Regions from separate parts of the Planococcus dechangensis genome, predicted to be linked through region 1. Evidence: riboswitches for the same ligand, from Rfam matches in the RefSeq annotation. Region 1 holds a riboswitch; each other region holds the start of a gene.

What was found. A riboswitch is a leader RNA that binds a small molecule or an ion and turns the genes downstream of it on or off. The one in region 1 is predicted to bind S-adenosylmethionine.
Region 2: another riboswitch for S-adenosylmethionine. It lies ahead of ACFO5U_RS12470 (transporter substrate-binding domain-containing protein); the one in region 1 lies ahead of ACFO5U_RS14690 (LLM class flavin-dependent oxidoreductase).
Region 3: another riboswitch for S-adenosylmethionine. It lies ahead of mtnK (S-methyl-5-thioribose kinase); the one in region 1 lies ahead of ACFO5U_RS14690 (LLM class flavin-dependent oxidoreductase).
Region 4: another riboswitch for S-adenosylmethionine. It lies ahead of metK (methionine adenosyltransferase); the one in region 1 lies ahead of ACFO5U_RS14690 (LLM class flavin-dependent oxidoreductase).

What each region holds. Positions count from the first base shown of each region.
Region 1 covers NZ_JBHSGL010000015.1:53,152-57,365, reverse strand. The annotation lists gene ACFO5U_RS14695 (sodium:solute symporter family transporter) at 1-327, opposite strand, end outside; gene ACFO5U_RS14690 (LLM class flavin-dependent oxidoreductase) at 441-1,832, opposite strand; SAM riboswitch class I at 1,949-2,056, opposite strand; gene ACFO5U_RS14685 (ABC transporter ATP-binding protein) at 2,225-3,322, opposite strand; gene ACFO5U_RS14680 (glycoside hydrolase family 65 protein) at 3,352-4,214, opposite strand, start outside.
Region 2 covers NZ_JBHSGL010000005.1:1,883,571-1,887,784, forward strand. The annotation lists gene ACFO5U_RS12460 (amino acid ABC transporter ATP-binding protein) at 1-59, opposite strand, end outside; gene ACFO5U_RS12465 (amino acid ABC transporter permease) at 59-778, opposite strand; gene ACFO5U_RS12470 (transporter substrate-binding domain-containing protein) at 800-1,612, opposite strand; SAM riboswitch class I at 1,734-1,840, opposite strand; gene solA (N-methyl-L-tryptophan oxidase) at 2,178-3,317, shown strand; gene ACFO5U_RS12480 (Gfo/Idh/MocA family protein) at 3,342-4,214, opposite strand, start outside.
Region 3 covers NZ_JBHSGL010000002.1:318,058-322,271, reverse strand. The annotation lists gene ACFO5U_RS02145 (methylthioribulose 1-phosphate dehydratase) at 1-80, opposite strand, end outside; gene ACFO5U_RS02140 (2-hydroxy-3-keto-5-methylthiopentenyl-1-phosphate phosphatase) at 77-742, opposite strand; gene ACFO5U_RS02135 (2,3-diketo-5-methylthiopentyl-1-phosphate enolase) at 739-1,962, opposite strand; SAM riboswitch class I at 2,033-2,146, opposite strand; SAM riboswitch class I at 2,463-2,616, shown strand; gene mtnK (S-methyl-5-thioribose kinase) at 2,695-3,885, shown strand; gene mtnA (S-methyl-5-thioribose-1-phosphate isomerase) at 3,882-4,214, shown strand, end outside.
Region 4 covers NZ_JBHSGL010000016.1:14,596-18,809, reverse strand. The annotation lists gene ACFO5U_RS16455 (alpha/beta hydrolase) at 1-685, opposite strand, end outside; gene ACFO5U_RS16450 (gamma carbonic anhydrase) at 782-1,291, shown strand; gene metK (methionine adenosyltransferase) at 1,327-2,523, opposite strand; SAM riboswitch class I at 2,726-2,836, opposite strand; gene pckA (phosphoenolpyruvate carboxykinase (ATP)) at 3,075-4,214, shown strand, end outside.

The sequences.
Region 1 (4,214 bases):
GTTTTTCTGGCCGTAGCGCCAAAAAGTTTTGGTGAACAGCAACAGCCCGAGCCAGGTGACCCCGAAGCAGCCGATCGTGTACCACAATGTCGACAAGCCATATGTATACGCCCAGCCCGGCACACCGAGGAATAGATTGGCACTGGCGTAAGATGCGCCGAAGCTGATGCCGACAATCGCGGGGCTCACTTTGCCTCTGGCAATCGCGAAACCTTTCATCGAACCGCTATGGGCAGCACCTTTTTTGCCAAGCCACGTGGTGAAAGCGAAATAGCCGACGAGCATAATGATGATCAGCGGCAAGAGCCATGAAGTTTCACCCTGCATTGCGCTCGCCTCCTTTGTTCGGTTTCGGGTATAGTTTGTTCCATAAAGTCAGCCCCGCTATCCAGAAGACAACGACGCCGATCCAATAAGCTGTCAGCATCCTCATTCCTCCTCTAGTTTTTGACTGTTTCGTGCAAGTGCTTGAAACTTCTGCCCGGATGATCTTCTTTCAAATGCGCTTGCCCGGTGCCATACACTTTCTCGCGGTATGTGCCTGGTGTGTATTCCGTTTGGACAAGCCCGCGCTCTTGCAATACCGGCACGACTAGTTCGACAAAGTCTTCGAAGCTTCCCGGTGCCAGCGTATAAGCCAAGTTAAAGCCATCGACGCCGGTTTCGTCTCTCCAGCGCTCGACTTCGTCCGCCACTTGTTCCGGCGTGCCGACTGCGACCGGCCCTCTTCCGCCGATGCCGACGAATGTCGCCAGTTCGCCGATCGTCCATTTTTTGTCCGGATCTGCACGCGTGAACACTTCAACCGCCGACTGCATGGCGTTGCTTTGGATGTATTCGAGCGTATCTTCGGGATCGTATCCGGAAAAATCGATGCCGGTCCAACCGCTCAAGAGCGCCAGTGCACCTTCATAGCTGACATGGCTTTTCAAGGTTTCGTATTTGTCCTGCGCTTGTTGTTCGGTCTTGCCGACAATCGCGGTGAACGTCGTATAAACCAATACGTCTTCCGGGTTGCGGCCGTTCGCACGGATACTTTCACGGAGTGCGTCGACTCCTTTTTTCACGACGGGAATCGTCGGGCCGGCCGTGAACACGGATTCGGCATGCTTAGAAGCGAATTCGCGGCCACGCGGCGAAGCGCCTGCCTGGAACAATACCGGTGTGCGCTGCGGCGACGGTTCGGATAAATGGGCACCCGGCACTTTAAAGTATGTGCCTTCGTGGCGGATGTCATGCACTTTCGCCGGGTCGGTGTACACTCGTGAACGCTTGTCGCGCACCACCGCCCCATCTTCCCAGCTGCCTTCCCATAATTTATAGCAGACGTCCAAGTATTCCGCTGCGAACTCATAACGTTCATCGTGGCTCATTTGATCATCCAAGCCGATATTGACTGCGGCGCTTTTCAAATAGGAAGTGACGACATTCCAGCCGATGCGCCCTTTTGTCAGATGATCCAAAGTCGACATGCGCCGCGCGAATGTGTACGGATGTTCGTGGCTGACGGATGCCGTGACCCCGAAACTCAAATGCTCCGTCACCGACGACATGAGCGGCACGACTAGCAGCGGATCATTGACAGGTGTCTGTACCGCGTTGCGCAATGCCGCGTCGCGTGTTCCGCCGTAGACATCATAAGTGCCGAGCACGTCGGCCAAGAACACCGCATCAAACTTCCCTTTTTCCAATAACTTCGCGAGTTCGATCCAATATTCACTGTCTTTGTACGTATGCGACCGGTCGTCCTCATGAAGCCACAATCCCGGCGATTGATGCCCGCCTGCACACACCATCTCAAAAGCGTTCAAATAAATCCGTTTCTTCGTCATCGTTAAATTCCTCCTTTTTAGAATCGCCAATTTCCGCAGCCCTCTTTGGAAAATAAAAAATAGCCCTCTTTTCTCATTAAACGAGAAAAGAGGGCTATTTGAAAATCAGGTCCGCTCTCTTATCTCCCAAGGAATCTCTCCTTGCTGGAAGTAGCACCTTCCTGATTAAATCAGGGGTTGCTGAAGCGTCGTAGGGCCAGTCCCTCGGCTTCTCTGGATAAGATTATTAAATTAATCCCTATCTTAATACTAGGAAATAGAGAAGTCAACCGAATCTCCAAAGTTTTTTGAATTCTTTTTTATTTCAACAAAAAATCTATCAGCAGAAAGCACAAAAAAAGCTTCCTGCCGGTGTGTAGAAATGGCAGGAAGCTTTTTCGGACGATGTATTTTTACTTGATGCGCAGTTCCGAATCTTTATCGAAGAAATGCACTTTGTTCATATCAAATGCCATGTCGATCGTCTCACCGGCCTGGACGCTGAAGCGGGCATCGACGCGGGCGACGAAATCCTGATTGTCGACGGACGAATAAAGCATGATTTCCGCTCCCATCAATTCCGCCACTTCGATGTCCGCACGGATTTTCGTATCCGGGGAATGATCCAGAAAGATCGGCTCGTCATGGATGTCTTCCGGACGGACGCCAAGTACCAATTCCTTGCCGTCATAATCCTGGTCGCGCAGGATTTTCAGCTTGTTGTCCGGCACGCGGACGCCGATCTCGCCCATTACGAAGCGGTCGCCTTCAAGACGGCCGTTGAAGAAGTTCATCGCAGGAGAGCCGATAAAGCCGCCGACGAAAATATTGTCCGGCTCGTCGTATACTTCTTTCGGCGAGCCGACTTGCTGGATAAAGCCGTCTTTCATGACGACAAGACGCGTCGCCATCGTCATTGCCTCTGTCTGATCGTGCGTGACATAGACGGTCGTTGTCTGCAATCGGCGGTGGAGCTTCTGGATTTCCGTGCGCATTTGGACACGCAGTTTGGCATCCAAGTTGGACAATGGCTCATCCATCAAGAAGACGTCCGCATCGCGGACAATCGCGCGGCCTAAAGCGACACGCTGTCGTTGGCCGCCCGATAAAGCTTTCGGTTTACGGTTCAAATAGTCTTGCAAGCCGAGGATGTTCGCTGCATTTTCCACGCGTGTCTTGATGTCGGCTTTCTTCATCTTGCTCAGCTTCAAACTGAACGCCATATTATCATAGACGTTCATATGCGGATAAAGGGCATAGTTCTGGAATACCATAGCGATGCCGCGGTCTTTCGGGGACACATCGTTGACCCGCTTGTCACCGATATAAAGGTCGCCTTCTGTAATGTCTTCAAGTCCTGCGATCATCCGCAGCGTCGTCGATTTTCCGCAGCCGGAAGGACCGACAAGCACAAGAAATTCCTTGTCACGGATTTCCAAGTTGAAATCTTGCACCGACACGACCCCTTTGTCGTATTCCTTTTTGACGTTCTTTAATGTTAAACTGCTCATTTGATACCCTCCCCAATGGTTTTTCGATTTTATACTGTTATTTCAGGCACGATCAATTCTTTTCCGCTTTCTACATAAAGCGCTTCGCCGTTGTGGATAAACTCGAGGCCTGGTCCTTCAACGAGCGTATAGACCGTCGCTTCACGCGTCTTGTAGATTTTCAGCACCCTAGCTTGATAGCGCAGATGGAATTTGAATGAATTCCATTCCGACGGCAGCACCGGAGACAGCGACAGGCCGTTTTCCTTGAGGCGCAGCCCTGCAAATCCGTAGACGATGCCTAGCCATGTGCCGCCCATATTCGCCATATGCAATCCGTCTTTGGTGTTTTTATGGGTGTTTTCCAAATCCAAAAGCGCCGTTTCATTGAAATAGCTATACGCTTTTTCCGAATAGCCGAGTTTGGAAGCCATGATGCTGTGAACACAAGACGAAAGGGAAGAATCATGTGTTGTAATTTCTTCGTAATAGTCATAGGAATTCTTGATCGTTTGCACGTCCTGCTCGTCTTCAAGCAGGAAATGCGCCAACACCGTATCGGCTTGCTTCAGCACTTGATGGCGGTACAAAGTCAACGGATGGTAATGAAGCAATAACGGAAACTTCTCACGCGGCGTTTTTTTCATGTCCCACCGCGCTTTTTGCAGAAAGCTGTCGTCTTGCGCATTGATCCCTAAAGTTTCATCGTACGGCAAATACATGTTTTCGCCTGCACTCTTCCATGCTTCCACTTCGTTTTCGGTCAATTCGAGACGGCTCGTCAACTGTCTTAGATGGTCGCCGTCCTGCTCTTCAAGCAAGCGATAGATCTTGGCTGCCCATAATAAATTATGCTTGGCCATGACATTCGTATAATAATTATTGTTGACGATGCACGTGTATTCATCCGGCC
Region 2 (4,214 bases), on a different contig from region 1:
ATTCCTTTCAACACATGATGGCTATCGTAATATTTATGAATATTTTCCAATTTGATCATCAGGCAATCCCTCTTTCATATCTGCGCGCCCGCTTCTCGATTTTCACCAGCAATCGCTCGACGGCGATGCACAAAATCCAATAGACGATCGATACCGCAATATACACTTCAAAAAACGCCAAGCCGCGGGACCCGAGGATTTTCGCTTGCCCCATAATATCGATGACACCGATGATGAACACAAGCGAAGTGTCTTTGATTGTGCTGATGAACATATTGCCGAGGTTCGGAATCGCCACCGATAAGGCTTGCGGGAAAATGATTTTCAGCATCATCTGCGTCGGGGTCATGCCGATTGCTTTGGCTGCCTCAAACTGCCCTCGGTCCACCGATTCGATCGCCGAACGGATCGTCTCCGACAAATAAGCACCCAAATTGATGGAAAACGCCACGAGCGCATACACTTCCGGGGGAATGCTGTTGACGTCCGCCGACATGAGCCAGCCGTATTCTATTTGAAGAAAATAAATGATTTTCGGGATTCCGTAAAACACGAGGTAGATCTGCACCAAAAGCGGTGTTCCGCGGATAAATGATACGTAAATGGATGAAATGACATTCAGCACTGGCACTTTGTATATTTTGATCAATGCAGCAGCCATTCCGATGAATAAACTCAAAATCAATGAGCCGACAGCGATGCCGATCGTTATGGGCAGCCTCGAAACAATGGCAGGAAAGCTTTCGATCAAGAAATTCAAATCTAGTAAATTTTCCATGGTCTCTGTCCTTCCACTGGCTTATTCGGGGATGTAGTCGCCGCCGGTCCATTTGGTCGACAGTTCAGACAAAGTGCCGTCTTGTTTCAATTGCTCAATGATCGGGTCCAGTAAAGCCTTCAACTCTTCGCCATCTTCCCCGTTTTTCAAGACGATTCCCATGTCGTCGTTGACGAGCGACTGCCCAACAATTTCTACGCCCAAATCATTTTTTTCCAATACCTCATTCATCATGATCGGATCATTGACATACGCATCAACGCGGCCATTTTGCACATCCTGCAAAATCTCCGAAGGGTTGCCGCTTTCGCTGTACTTCAAGTTGATTGGCTCATCAGCCGTCTCGTTGTATTCCTCCAACAACAACGTGTACGAATCGCCCGCCAACGCCCCGACTGCCTTGCCTTCCAAATCTTCAATCGTTTGGATGTCTTCTCTTCCACTCGCTACGGCAATGACCGTTTCCGCTGCAAAATACGATTCGTCCGTGAACAAGTATTTTTCTTGGCGCTCCGGTGTTTTCGCTACTTGGTCGGCGATCGCCTGGATTTTATTCGACTCGAGCGCCAGGAACATGCTGTCCCACGGCACGGCGACAAACTCGAACGTATAGCCGTCCAATTGCTCGTCGATCGCTTTCACGACGTCGACGTCATAGCCTGTCAATTGGTTGTTGTCGTCCGCAAAAGCAAAGGGCGGATAGTCGTTTTGCGTACCAACCAAAATCACTTGATCGCCCGTGGCGCTTACCGCTTCCTCTGATGAACAGCCGCCGAGTGCGCCGATGCTTCCTAATAAAACTAATGATGAGAGTATGTATTGGTTTCTTGTCATGTCCCTAGCTCCTTTTTTATGTGGATTTATTTTATTGTGCCTTCCATTTCAGCCGATGCGTTGCTGGCCTCCTTTTTGATGCAAAAAAACCTCTTTCAAATAGAAAGAGGTTTGGACCAATTTCTTATCTCTCAGAATGACGCCATTCTGCAGGAATTAGCACCTCTCATTAAAAATGATGGTTGCTGGACTTCACAGGGCCTGTCCCTCAGTCTCTCTGGATAAGTTATTTAATTATTTAACATATTACCGATAGTATTTGACATTGCCCTTTGTGTCAAACACATTTTTTCGCTTTATCGTGGAACTGCATAAAAATGTAAGCCCTTTAATTTCTTGCAAGATGTTGCTGCGCGTAGGTTTTGCTTTCCACTTAAGTTGCTTAAAAATAAATAAAATCTATCGGTAAAGGGGCTAGTTTTCAAAAACTCTGCTTCTCAGTTAAGCTAAAGAAAAAATTGACAAGTCTCAAAATATTCCATACGATCGACTAATACTTAGAGGCCGTAACCTATTCATGCAAGCCCATTCATACAACTCTCATACAGAACGGAGTGAAGTGAAGATGACCGAAAAAACGATTTTTGACGTCGCCATTATCGGCGCCGGAACGATGGGGATGGCTGCCGGCGCTTTTTTGGCACAACAAGACGCCAAGACCTTATTGATCGATGCGTTCGATCCCCCTCATAGCCAAGCAAGCCATCACGGGGATACCCGCTTAATACGCCATGCTTACGGCGAAGGCAGACATTACGTTGCGTTAGTGTTACGTGCACAGCAATTATGGGAAGACTTGGAGAGGCAAACCGGTTTTAAGATTTTCGACAACACCGGCGTCATCGGACTCGGCCCGAATGACTCCCCCTTTCTGCTGGAAATGATCGCGTCTGCGAGAAGCTACGACTTGCCGCTGGATGTATTAAGCAGCCAGGAGATTCAAGAAAGATGGCCTGGTTTTACAGTACCGGATCATTTCATCGGCTGTTTTGAAGCGCAAGCGGGCGTGCTTTACAGCGAAAATGCCATCCGTGCGTATAAAGAATTGGCCATTCGAAACGGGGTGGAATTCATCCCGAATACCCCGGTTCGAGACATCGATCTGAATGACGTGCATGGCGTGAAAATTTCCACCGGGCAGTCTGTTTTTTATGCAAAAAAAGTGATCGTTACGACCGGTGCATGGGCGGCGAAATTATTGCCGGACCTGAAGCTGCCGATTCAGCCGACACGCAAAGCCGTCGGGTGGTTCGATGCGCCTGCCATGTATGACGCGGTGGATTTCCCGGGATTTTTTGTGGAAGACCACGACATGATGTTTTACGGTTTCCCGAGCATAGACGGAGCCGGCGTGAAAATCGGCAGGTCCGACGGCGGACAACCGATCGACCCGAATGAGCACACACAGAACTTCGGGTTATACGACAGCGATGAAGGCGACTTGAGACAGTTCCTCGACCTTTACATGCCCGGAGCCGGCGGAGCGCTCAAACAAGGGAAAACCTGTTTGTATACCGTCTCTGATGACCATCATTTCATCATCGACCACCACCCCGATAACGACCGCGTCATTTTCGCCTGCGGCTTTACAGGACACGGCTTCAAATTCGGCAGCGTCATGGGCGAAGTACTGAGCCAAATGGCATTGGACGGCAAGAGCCAATACGACATCACCCCGTTTTCACTCAAGCGTTTTGGATTGTGATGCAATCGAAAAGAGACCGTCCCATTAATAAAGGACAGTCTCTTTTTCGATGGTGATGACTTGTTGGGTGTCCGCCGCTTCCATAATGCCCAAGATGACTTTCAGCGATTTCAACGCATCTTCGCCCGTCACCAGCGGATCCTGATCCAAGCGAATCGAATCGATGAACGCGTCAATGACGCCACTCGGGGTTTGGTTATCATTTGTTTGCATCGCTTCCAATTGATAATTCACTTTCTCGCCGGAGTGCATGATGAGTTGCAGCTGATAGTCGTCGTCATGGTAAATTTTCATAATGCCCTTTTCGCAATAAAGGATGGTGCTATTGTCTTCTTCGCCGTAATAGGTCCAGGAAAACGCCGCATTGCCGAGACGCCCTTTTTCGGTCACCAAGCTGCACACAAGATTATCGCACACTTCAATCTGCTCGCCGTTTTCATCGACTTTGTGCAAAGCCCCTTGAAACGCGCTCACTTGGACAATCTCGTCGTCCAATAAATAATGCAGCAAGTCGATTTTGTGGATGCCTAGATCTCCGCCGACGCCGAATCCAGAACGCTCTTTTTTGAAAAACCAAGTGGAATTGCTCTTATTGATGCCCCAAGTTTCAGGTCCTGCATGGCCGAATGCGGTGCGGAACGTCAAAATCTTTCCGAGTTCCCCGCTGGACAAGATTTCCCGGGCTTTTTGGTGCGCACGTGTAAAGCGCTGGTTATGGTCGACCATCAGCTTTTTTCCGGATTGTTTCTGGGCCGCCACAATTTCCGCAGCATGCGCCAGTGTCAACGAAATCGGCTTTTCGCACAGCACATGCTTGCCGCTCAACAGCGCTTGCGTAGTGAACAGATGGTGGTGTTCATTCGACGAACAATCGCTGATGGCGATAATGTCCGGATC
Region 3 (4,214 bases), on a different contig from region 1:
GTGCCCATGAACCAGTCGCGCGCGGCGAGTGCCCGTTTCACTTCGGCGAGCTCTTGCCAGCGGGTGTCGTAAGCGCTCATGAAATCACCCCTAGCTTGGCGTCGAGAATATCCGTCACGTCGTGGAAGCTTTCGAATGCTTCGTAGGCAATGCCGAGCTCCTCGCATTTGTCGACGAGGAAATCCCTGGCGATGACGAGATCCGCTTGCTTGGCGGCTTGCAGGTCGGTGATGGAGTCACCGATAACGATGCTCGTCGATGGCTCCGACATGATACGGCGCATGACGGACGGCTTGCAGCATCCGCAGCCTTGGCTGTCGCATTGGTCGTCGCATCCGTGCGGGAAATTAATGTGAATTGTATCGCCCGAGAAATCCGCTTCGTTGCAATAAATGCCAGCGAATGGACCGTATGGCTCGAGCAATGGGTAGATGAAAAAATCGATGCCGCCGCTAACGATATAGAGCGGAATATCATGGCGTTTCGTATAGGCGACGAAATCGGCGAAGCCTTCGCGGATTTCCGCTTGTTCGAGCGCATAGTTGATGATTTGTTGCTTGGTGGAAGACGGCAGCAAGGAAAACATTTGCTGGACGCCTTCGCGTATGGAAATTCGCTGATCTAAAATCTGATCTTTTATCGGCGCCCAACCCGGCGGATCGAACTCTTTCATAATGGCGATCAAATTATCGCGGGAAGTCACCGTTCCATCGAAGTCGCAAAATATTACTGGCTTGTTCATACGGTCTCACCCCATAGTACTAAAGCTTTTTGTAATTCTTCCTGTTGTTTGGCGGCTTCTGTTAAAGCCTGTCCTTGCAGTGCGGCGTCGATCGCTTGGCGGAACGCTTTGCCGCCGGCAGCAGCACCGTCCGGATGGCCGTGGACGCCGCCTCCAGCATTGATGATGCTATCGATGCCGTAATCTTCCAACAGCAGCGGCACAAGTGCCGGGTGGATGCCGGCGGATGGCACCGGGAAGCTGCGCTTTAATGGGCCGTCGCTGACCAGTTCACGCCCGAGCTGCAACGCTGTTTCTTTCTCGAGTGCCACACTGCCGTAAGGGGAGGGAAACAAGCTAAAGTCGGCCCCGGCCAAGCGTGTCAATTTGCCGAGTGCGAGCGCAGTGGAAACGCCGTAAAAATCGGATGAAGTATACGCTCCGCTGAACGCTGGATGCGCCATTAGCGGCAATGCTACTTCCGTATCTTCAGCCAGCTCCTGCAAGACGTCGAATCCGTAGGCATGGACATTAAACAGTAAAGCGTCCGCACCGAGTTCACGCGCCCGCCGCGCCTTATCTCGCAGGCTCGATGTCCGTCCGGATAAATTGACGGCATAGAGCGTGCGGTGGCCGGTTTCTGCGTATACTTCGTCTAATACATGACGCGCTGCGGCGATGCGCTGGTCAAACGGTGTCAGTGGATTGTCGAATAAAATTTCATCGTCTTTCACCAAATCGACGCCGCCGAGTGCCTGTTGGCGAAGCTGTGCCGATAAATAATCGAGATCGCGGCCGATGACGCCTTTGAAGATGCTCATGGCGAGCGGGCGCTCGCTGACGCCGAGCAATTCACGAATGCCGTCGATGCCAAAGCGTGGGCCCGGGAACTGGCGGAGCAAGGAATCTTCAAATTCCAAGTCGATCAATTTGATTTCGCCGTCGAGCGACAATTTACCGAAGACGGTTGTCAGAATAGCCGGCAGATCCGCTGAGAAATTGGCCGCCGGGTAATGGATTTTCAAATGGGCTTGAATGACGCCTGGACGTACGGGGTGGGTGATGTGCGAAAATTCTTCGACCGACACGACGCGCCCTTTATGTTGTTGCAATTGCTGTTGCTCGAGCAATGGCAGATCGGTCCACGATCCGACCGTCAGACCGAGTGCAATGGCTTCTGCTTTTTTTTCGAATGAACCGGCTTTGCCGAATAATTGATATGTCGCGATAACACCGCTCATGAATAACCCTCCTGCTTAGTGGACATAAAAAAACCTCTTCATAAACAAGAAGAGGTTAATGATTAACGCCTTCTTATTTCCCAGCCAATCAATTGCGTTGGCTGCAAGAATTAGCACCGTGTCCATCATTGGACCGGTTGCCGGGCTTCGTAGGGCTTGTCCCTCCACCTGCTCTGAATAAGAATAGAATATGGAATTGTGGGTGTTGCAAAGTAATTCTGATTATTTCATGATAGGCAGCATCTGTCAACGGACAATATCAAAAATATCTGAAAAATATCCTGACGTCATTTCGGGAAGTTTGTTCGTCCACTAATCGACGATCCAAGCAGTACGGCATATCAACGGAAGACCAAGTGGTGGGTTGGTTACATTGACAACCCGAGTAGCGGACTCGCCTTTAGCGGAAAGATTTTCATTTTTTCGAAATATTTTATTGACAATGAATTCAGAATCATGCTAGCATTCGTTTCAGAACTTCATAATGTTGCATAGTAGTACTCTTATCAAGAGCAGGCAGAGGGGAATGGCCCGATGACGCCCAGCAACCGACCGTAATACCGTTGTGAGACGGGGCGCTTTGGCGCCGGGATTTGATCCCCTTAAGGCACGGTGCTAATTCCATCAGAAATGTACATTTCTGAGAGATAAGAGGCATGGGATCTCTTATTCTGCGCCTCTTTCTTTCGGGAAAGAGGCTTTTTATTATTCTACAGAAAAGAGGCAAACCATATGACCATTACAGCACCGTCTACATATAAAGCACTGACTGAACAAGAAGCAATTGCGCTGGCACAGGAGTTGGAAGTCTTTGCGACATCCGCTTCTCTGTTATGCGAAGAAATCGGCGATGGCAACTTAAATTATGTATTCCGCATTAGCGATTCTGCCACTGGGCAAGGGCTCATCATCAAACAGGCCTTGCCTTATGCGAAAGTCGTCGGCGAAAGCTGGCCGCTGACGCTTCACCGCGCGACCATTGAAGCGAATGCCTTGAAGTTGCACGGCAAACTGGCGAAAGGCCGTGTGCCGGAAGTTTATGCGACGGATGCTGCGCTTGCTGTCACCGTCATGGAAGACTTATCGCAATTGACGATTTTACGCAACGGGTTGATCGACGCCAAGCATTACCCGAAGCTTGCGGAACATATCGGCGGTTATTTGGCGCACACCTTGTTCTACACGTCGGATTTCGGTTTGCATCCGTTTGAGAAAAAGCGGCTTGCGGCTGAGTTCTCCAATCCGGAGCTGTGCAAAATTACGGAAGACCTCATTTTCACCGACCCGTTTTTCGACCATGACACCAATGATTTCGAAGAGCCGCTGCGCGAAGCGGCACAGGAAATTTGGGACAACCAGCCGCTGAAATTCGAAGTGGCCAAACTGAAGCGCAGCTTTTTGACGGAAGCGGAAGCACTTTTACATGGCGATCTGCATACCGGCAGCATTTTCGTCGACGAACACGATACGAAGGTCATCGATCCGGAGTTCGCCTTCTACGGGCCGATTGGCTTTGATATCGGTTTGTTTCTCGCCAATTTGATCGTCCAGGCGATTACCCGCAGCGGCGAAGAACGTGAACTGATTGTGCAAGACATCACCCAAACGTGGCAAGTGTTCGAAGAGCAGTTTTCAAGCTTATGGGAAAGCGACGGAATCGAAACGTATAAAACGACGGCCGGCTACCGCGAATACGCCATCGAAAAAATCTTCCACGATGCGATTGGCTTTGCCGGATGTGAATTGATCCGCCGGACGATCGGCTTGGCGCATGTCCGCGACTTGGATGATATTGCAGATGAAGCGACACGAATCGACCGCAAGCGGCAAACCTTGAAAGCCGGTGAAACTTTGATTCAAACGCGCCGGAGCTATCAGTCCATTGCTGAGCTGGAAGCGGCGATTAAGGAGCTGAGCAAATGACCATTCCATTATCGGTCATCTGGAAAGATGAACAACTGGCCATTTTGGATCAGCGACTGCTTCCGCAGACGGTCCACTATGAAACGCTCGAGACTTTGGAACAAGTGCACGAAGCGATTTTCCAGCTGAAAGTGCGCGGAGCACCGGCGATCGGCATTGCCGCCGCTTATGGCTTGGCACTTGCGGCAAGGAGGCACCACACGATAGACATCGATTTATTCCGCCATTATGTAAAACAAGATGCAGCCTATCTTGTCGCCTCCCGCCCGACAGCGGTCAATCTGGCATGGGCGATCGGACGGTTAGTCAGTCGCATCGATCAGTCAAGA
Region 4 (4,214 bases), on a different contig from region 1:
CCCATTCCTTAAAATGGAATTCCGACAACTTTTGCTGATGCAACCAACTTCTGCTGGCGGACGATTTAGTGATCAAATCCCGCTTGCCGATATGGAGCATCAACGGAATGTCCGGTATACGCGTTTGTGCAGCTAGCTCCATATAACTTTGCAATTGTTTCCACCAAGCAGGCGTGCTGACTGAATTTATCGCTGTGCTCGCTTGGTGCCCGTCCTGGAATTTACGGCGCGTCAAATAGCTGAGCTCAAGGCCATGGTCGACTGTGCGTTTTCTTGTCAGCTTGCTGATTCCAGAAAATGCGAGTGATTGCTTTATTGGCATTTTCTTCAATTCGAACCACGGAGATGTCAAAATAGCCGCAGACACCGGATGGCGATTAGCGACTAGTGCCTGAATGGCTATGGCTGCCCCTAATCCGTGGCCAACCAACACAATCGGCAAGGAACTTTCAGCCGCTAAGCGCAGCAATTCGGCAGCCATTTTATCATATTCAAAAAAGTGCTCCCTATGCACTCCATCTTGCGCAGCATGTATACCATGACCCGGCAAATCTCCCATATAGACATCAAAACCACTCGTTCGCCATTTCTCGATTTGCCACGCATAGCGCCGGTGCTCTTCGTACGCACTATGGATCAATACCGCTACACCTCTTGCTTCCCCTTCCGCTTGCCATTTCCACATACCAGCGCCCCCTTAAGGCTTGTTCAATTGACCTTTTCGTTTGTTTTGATAGGATTAGAACTAATTACATCTTATCAATGATAAAGGAGCTTTGCCATGATTTATCCATATAAAGACAAATCACCAAAAATTGACAAAACGGTATTTATCGCGGATTATGCCACTGTGACAGGGGATGTGACGATCGGTGAGAACTCTTCTGTTTGGTTCAATACAGTCATCCGCGGCGATGTCGCACCGACCATCATCGGGAAAAACACCAATATCCAAGACTTGTCGATGCTTCATCAAAGCCCAAACAATCCACTCGTTTTGGAAGATGACGTAACAATCGGCCATCAAGTGACGCTCCACAGCTGCACAGTCAAAAAAGGCGCTCTCGTCGGCATGGGGTCGGTCATTTTGGACGGTGCAGAAATCGGGGAAGGCGCATTTATCGGAGCTGGCAGCCTTGTCGCACAAGGCAAAAAGATACCGCCCGGTACACTCGCGTTTGGCCGGCCCGCCAAAGTGGTCCGGGAACTGAATGAGACGGACAAAAAGGACATGGAACGCATTGTCCGGGAGTACGCGGAAAAAGCCGCCTATTACAAATCGCTACAATAGAAAAAAGCAGGCGGATATTTTCCGCCTGCTTTTTCTTATGCGTTTGCCTGTTGTTTCAAAGCTTCCACTTTGTCAGTGCGTTCCCACGGAAGGTCAACATCGGTACGGCCGAAGTGGCCATAAGCCGCTGTCTGCTTGTAGATCGGGCGGCGCAGGTCAAGCATTTTGATGATTCCTGCCGGGCGCAAATCAAAGTTCGCACGTACAAGTTCAATCAATTTTTCCTCGCTCACTGTACCTGTCCCGAATGTGTCGACAGCAATCGATACAGGGTGTGCAACACCGATCGCGTATGCGAGCTGAACTTCGCACTTATCTGCGAGGCCTGCAGCGACAATGTTTTTTGCAACATAACGTGCAGCATATGCACCGGAACGGTCAACTTTCGTTGCGTCTTTCCCGGAGAATGCACCGCCGCCGTGTCTTGCATAGCCGCCGTAAGTATCCACAATGATTTTGCGGCCAGTAAGACCCGCATCCCCTTGTGGCCCGCCGATAACAAAGCGGCCTGTCGGGTTGATAAAGTATTTCGTCTCGGCATCCAAAAGCTCTGCCGGTACGACTTCATTGATGACGTATTCTTTCAAATTGCGCTGGATTTGCTCTAGGCTGACTTCAGGATGGTGCTGAGTGGAGATGACGATCGTATCCACACGCAGCGGTTTGTTGTTTTCATCGTATTCGATTGTAACTTGTGTTTTACCGTCCGGACGCAAGTATGGCAAAATTTCTTCCTTGCGCACTTCCGCCAAGCGGCGTGCGAGTTTATGCGCCAAGCTGATCGGCAACGGCATCAACTCTTCTGTTTCGTTTGAAGCATAGCCGAACATCAAGCCTTGATCGCCCGCACCGATTTCGTCCAATTCCTTGTCGGTCATCTGGCCTTCACGGGCTTCAAGCGCCACGTTGACGCCGGCAGCGATATCGGGTGACTGTTCATCGATCGCTGTCAAGACTGCGCTCGTCTCAGAGTCGAAACCGTATTTCGCACGCGTATAGCCGATTTCTTTCACGGTCTGGCGGACAACTTTCGGAATATCCACGTATGTGGAAGTAGTGATCTCACCCGCTACCAATACAAGTCCTGTTGTCACGGTCGTTTCGCACGCAACACGCGCATTTGGGTCTTCTGTTAGGATCGCATCCAAGATTGCGTCTGAAATTTGGTCGCAAATCTTATCGGGATGTCCTTCTGTTACTGATTCTGATGTGAATAATCGACGGTTTGTCAAAAAAAGCTCCTCCTTATATCCTGCGAGATTGCTCTCGAAATTGATACGGTACTCATTTTCCCATGTCAAGTCCGTTTCCATGAATGGAATTGAACTTCCAGCTTTTTCAGCCTGCACACGAGGATTAAGGGCATTCCATAAAAAAATCCCTTCGCTCATCTAATTCAATGAGGAAAGGAATAATCATCATAAGCACCTTTCACTCTTATCGTCCAAGGCTTTCACCTTGCTTCAGGTTGGGCACCATCGCTGCAAAAGCAGCAGGTTGCCGGGTTTCATTGGGCCTGCACCCTCCACCAGCTCGGAATAAGAGTATCCGTTCAATTTCCCATCTTACGGAATGCCGCAACTGCTGTCAACGATTTTAGAACAAACAATTGACAGACTTTTATATGTATCCATCTTTCTTCTATAAAAATATGCACAAATCACGAACATTGAAAGATTTATGGTTATTAGTATAGACTAATCATCTTAATGTGTTATACTAATGTTCGAATATACAACTACCCCATCTTTATGGGAATACACGAAAAGGCAGGTACCTATATATGACTTCAGTGAACTTTGCAAATGATTTGAAAGAGCTTTTGAGCGGCTCAAACATTAACATGCAGCTGTCCGTTCCACAATTGGTGGAAGCTGCAACATCCCGTGGAGAGGCTGTTTTGACACGCGAAGGCGCTGTAAAAGCTGAAACCGGAAAATACACCGGCCGTTCGCCTAAAGACAAGTATATGGTAGAAGAGGCGATTTCGAAAGACAAAATTGATTGGGGCAACGTCAACCGCCCGATCTCTTCTGAAATCTTTGAAAACCTATATGCTAAAGTCATTAATCATTTGAAGCAAAAAGATGCACTGTTTGTCTTCAAAGGCTTTGCTGGGGCAGACCCTGAGTCACGTCTTGCGATTCAAACAATCAATGAATACGCATGGCATAACCTTTTCGCACACCAATTGTTCATCCGCCCGACCGCTGAAGAATTGGCTGCACACGAACCTGAATTCACTGTTGTCTACGCTCCGAGTTTCCAAGCGGACCCGGCGGTTGATGGCACGGATTCTGAAACTTTTATTATCGTTTCGATGGAAAAGAAAATCATTTTGATCGGCGGCACTGAATACGCAGGCGAAATGAAGAAATCCATCTTCTCGATCATGAACTATATCCTTCCTGAACGCGGCATTTTGCCGATGCACTGTTCCGCAAACGTTGGACAAGACGGCGATGTCACATTATTCTTCGGCTTATCTGGTACAGGTAAAACAACTTTGTCAGCTGACGAAGATCGCAAGTTGATCGGTGACGATGAGCACGGCTGGTCCGATAACGGCGTTTTCAATATCGAAGGCGGCTGCTACGCCAAAACTATCAATTTGTCCCGTGAAAACGAACCGCAGATTTTCGATGCTATCCGCTTTGGTTCTGTACTCGAGAATGTAGTCGTTGATGAAGATACACGCATTCCGGATTACGACGACGGTTCATTGACTGAAAACACACGCGCCGCTTATCCGATTGAAGCGATCGATAATATCGTCACGCCGTCTGTAGCAGGCCACCCGAAAACGATCGTCTTCTTGACGGCCGATGCTTTCGGCGTATTGCCTCCAATCAGCAAATTGACAAAAGAACAGGCGATGTACCACTTCCTCAGCGGTTACACGTCTAAACTTGCCGGTACAGAG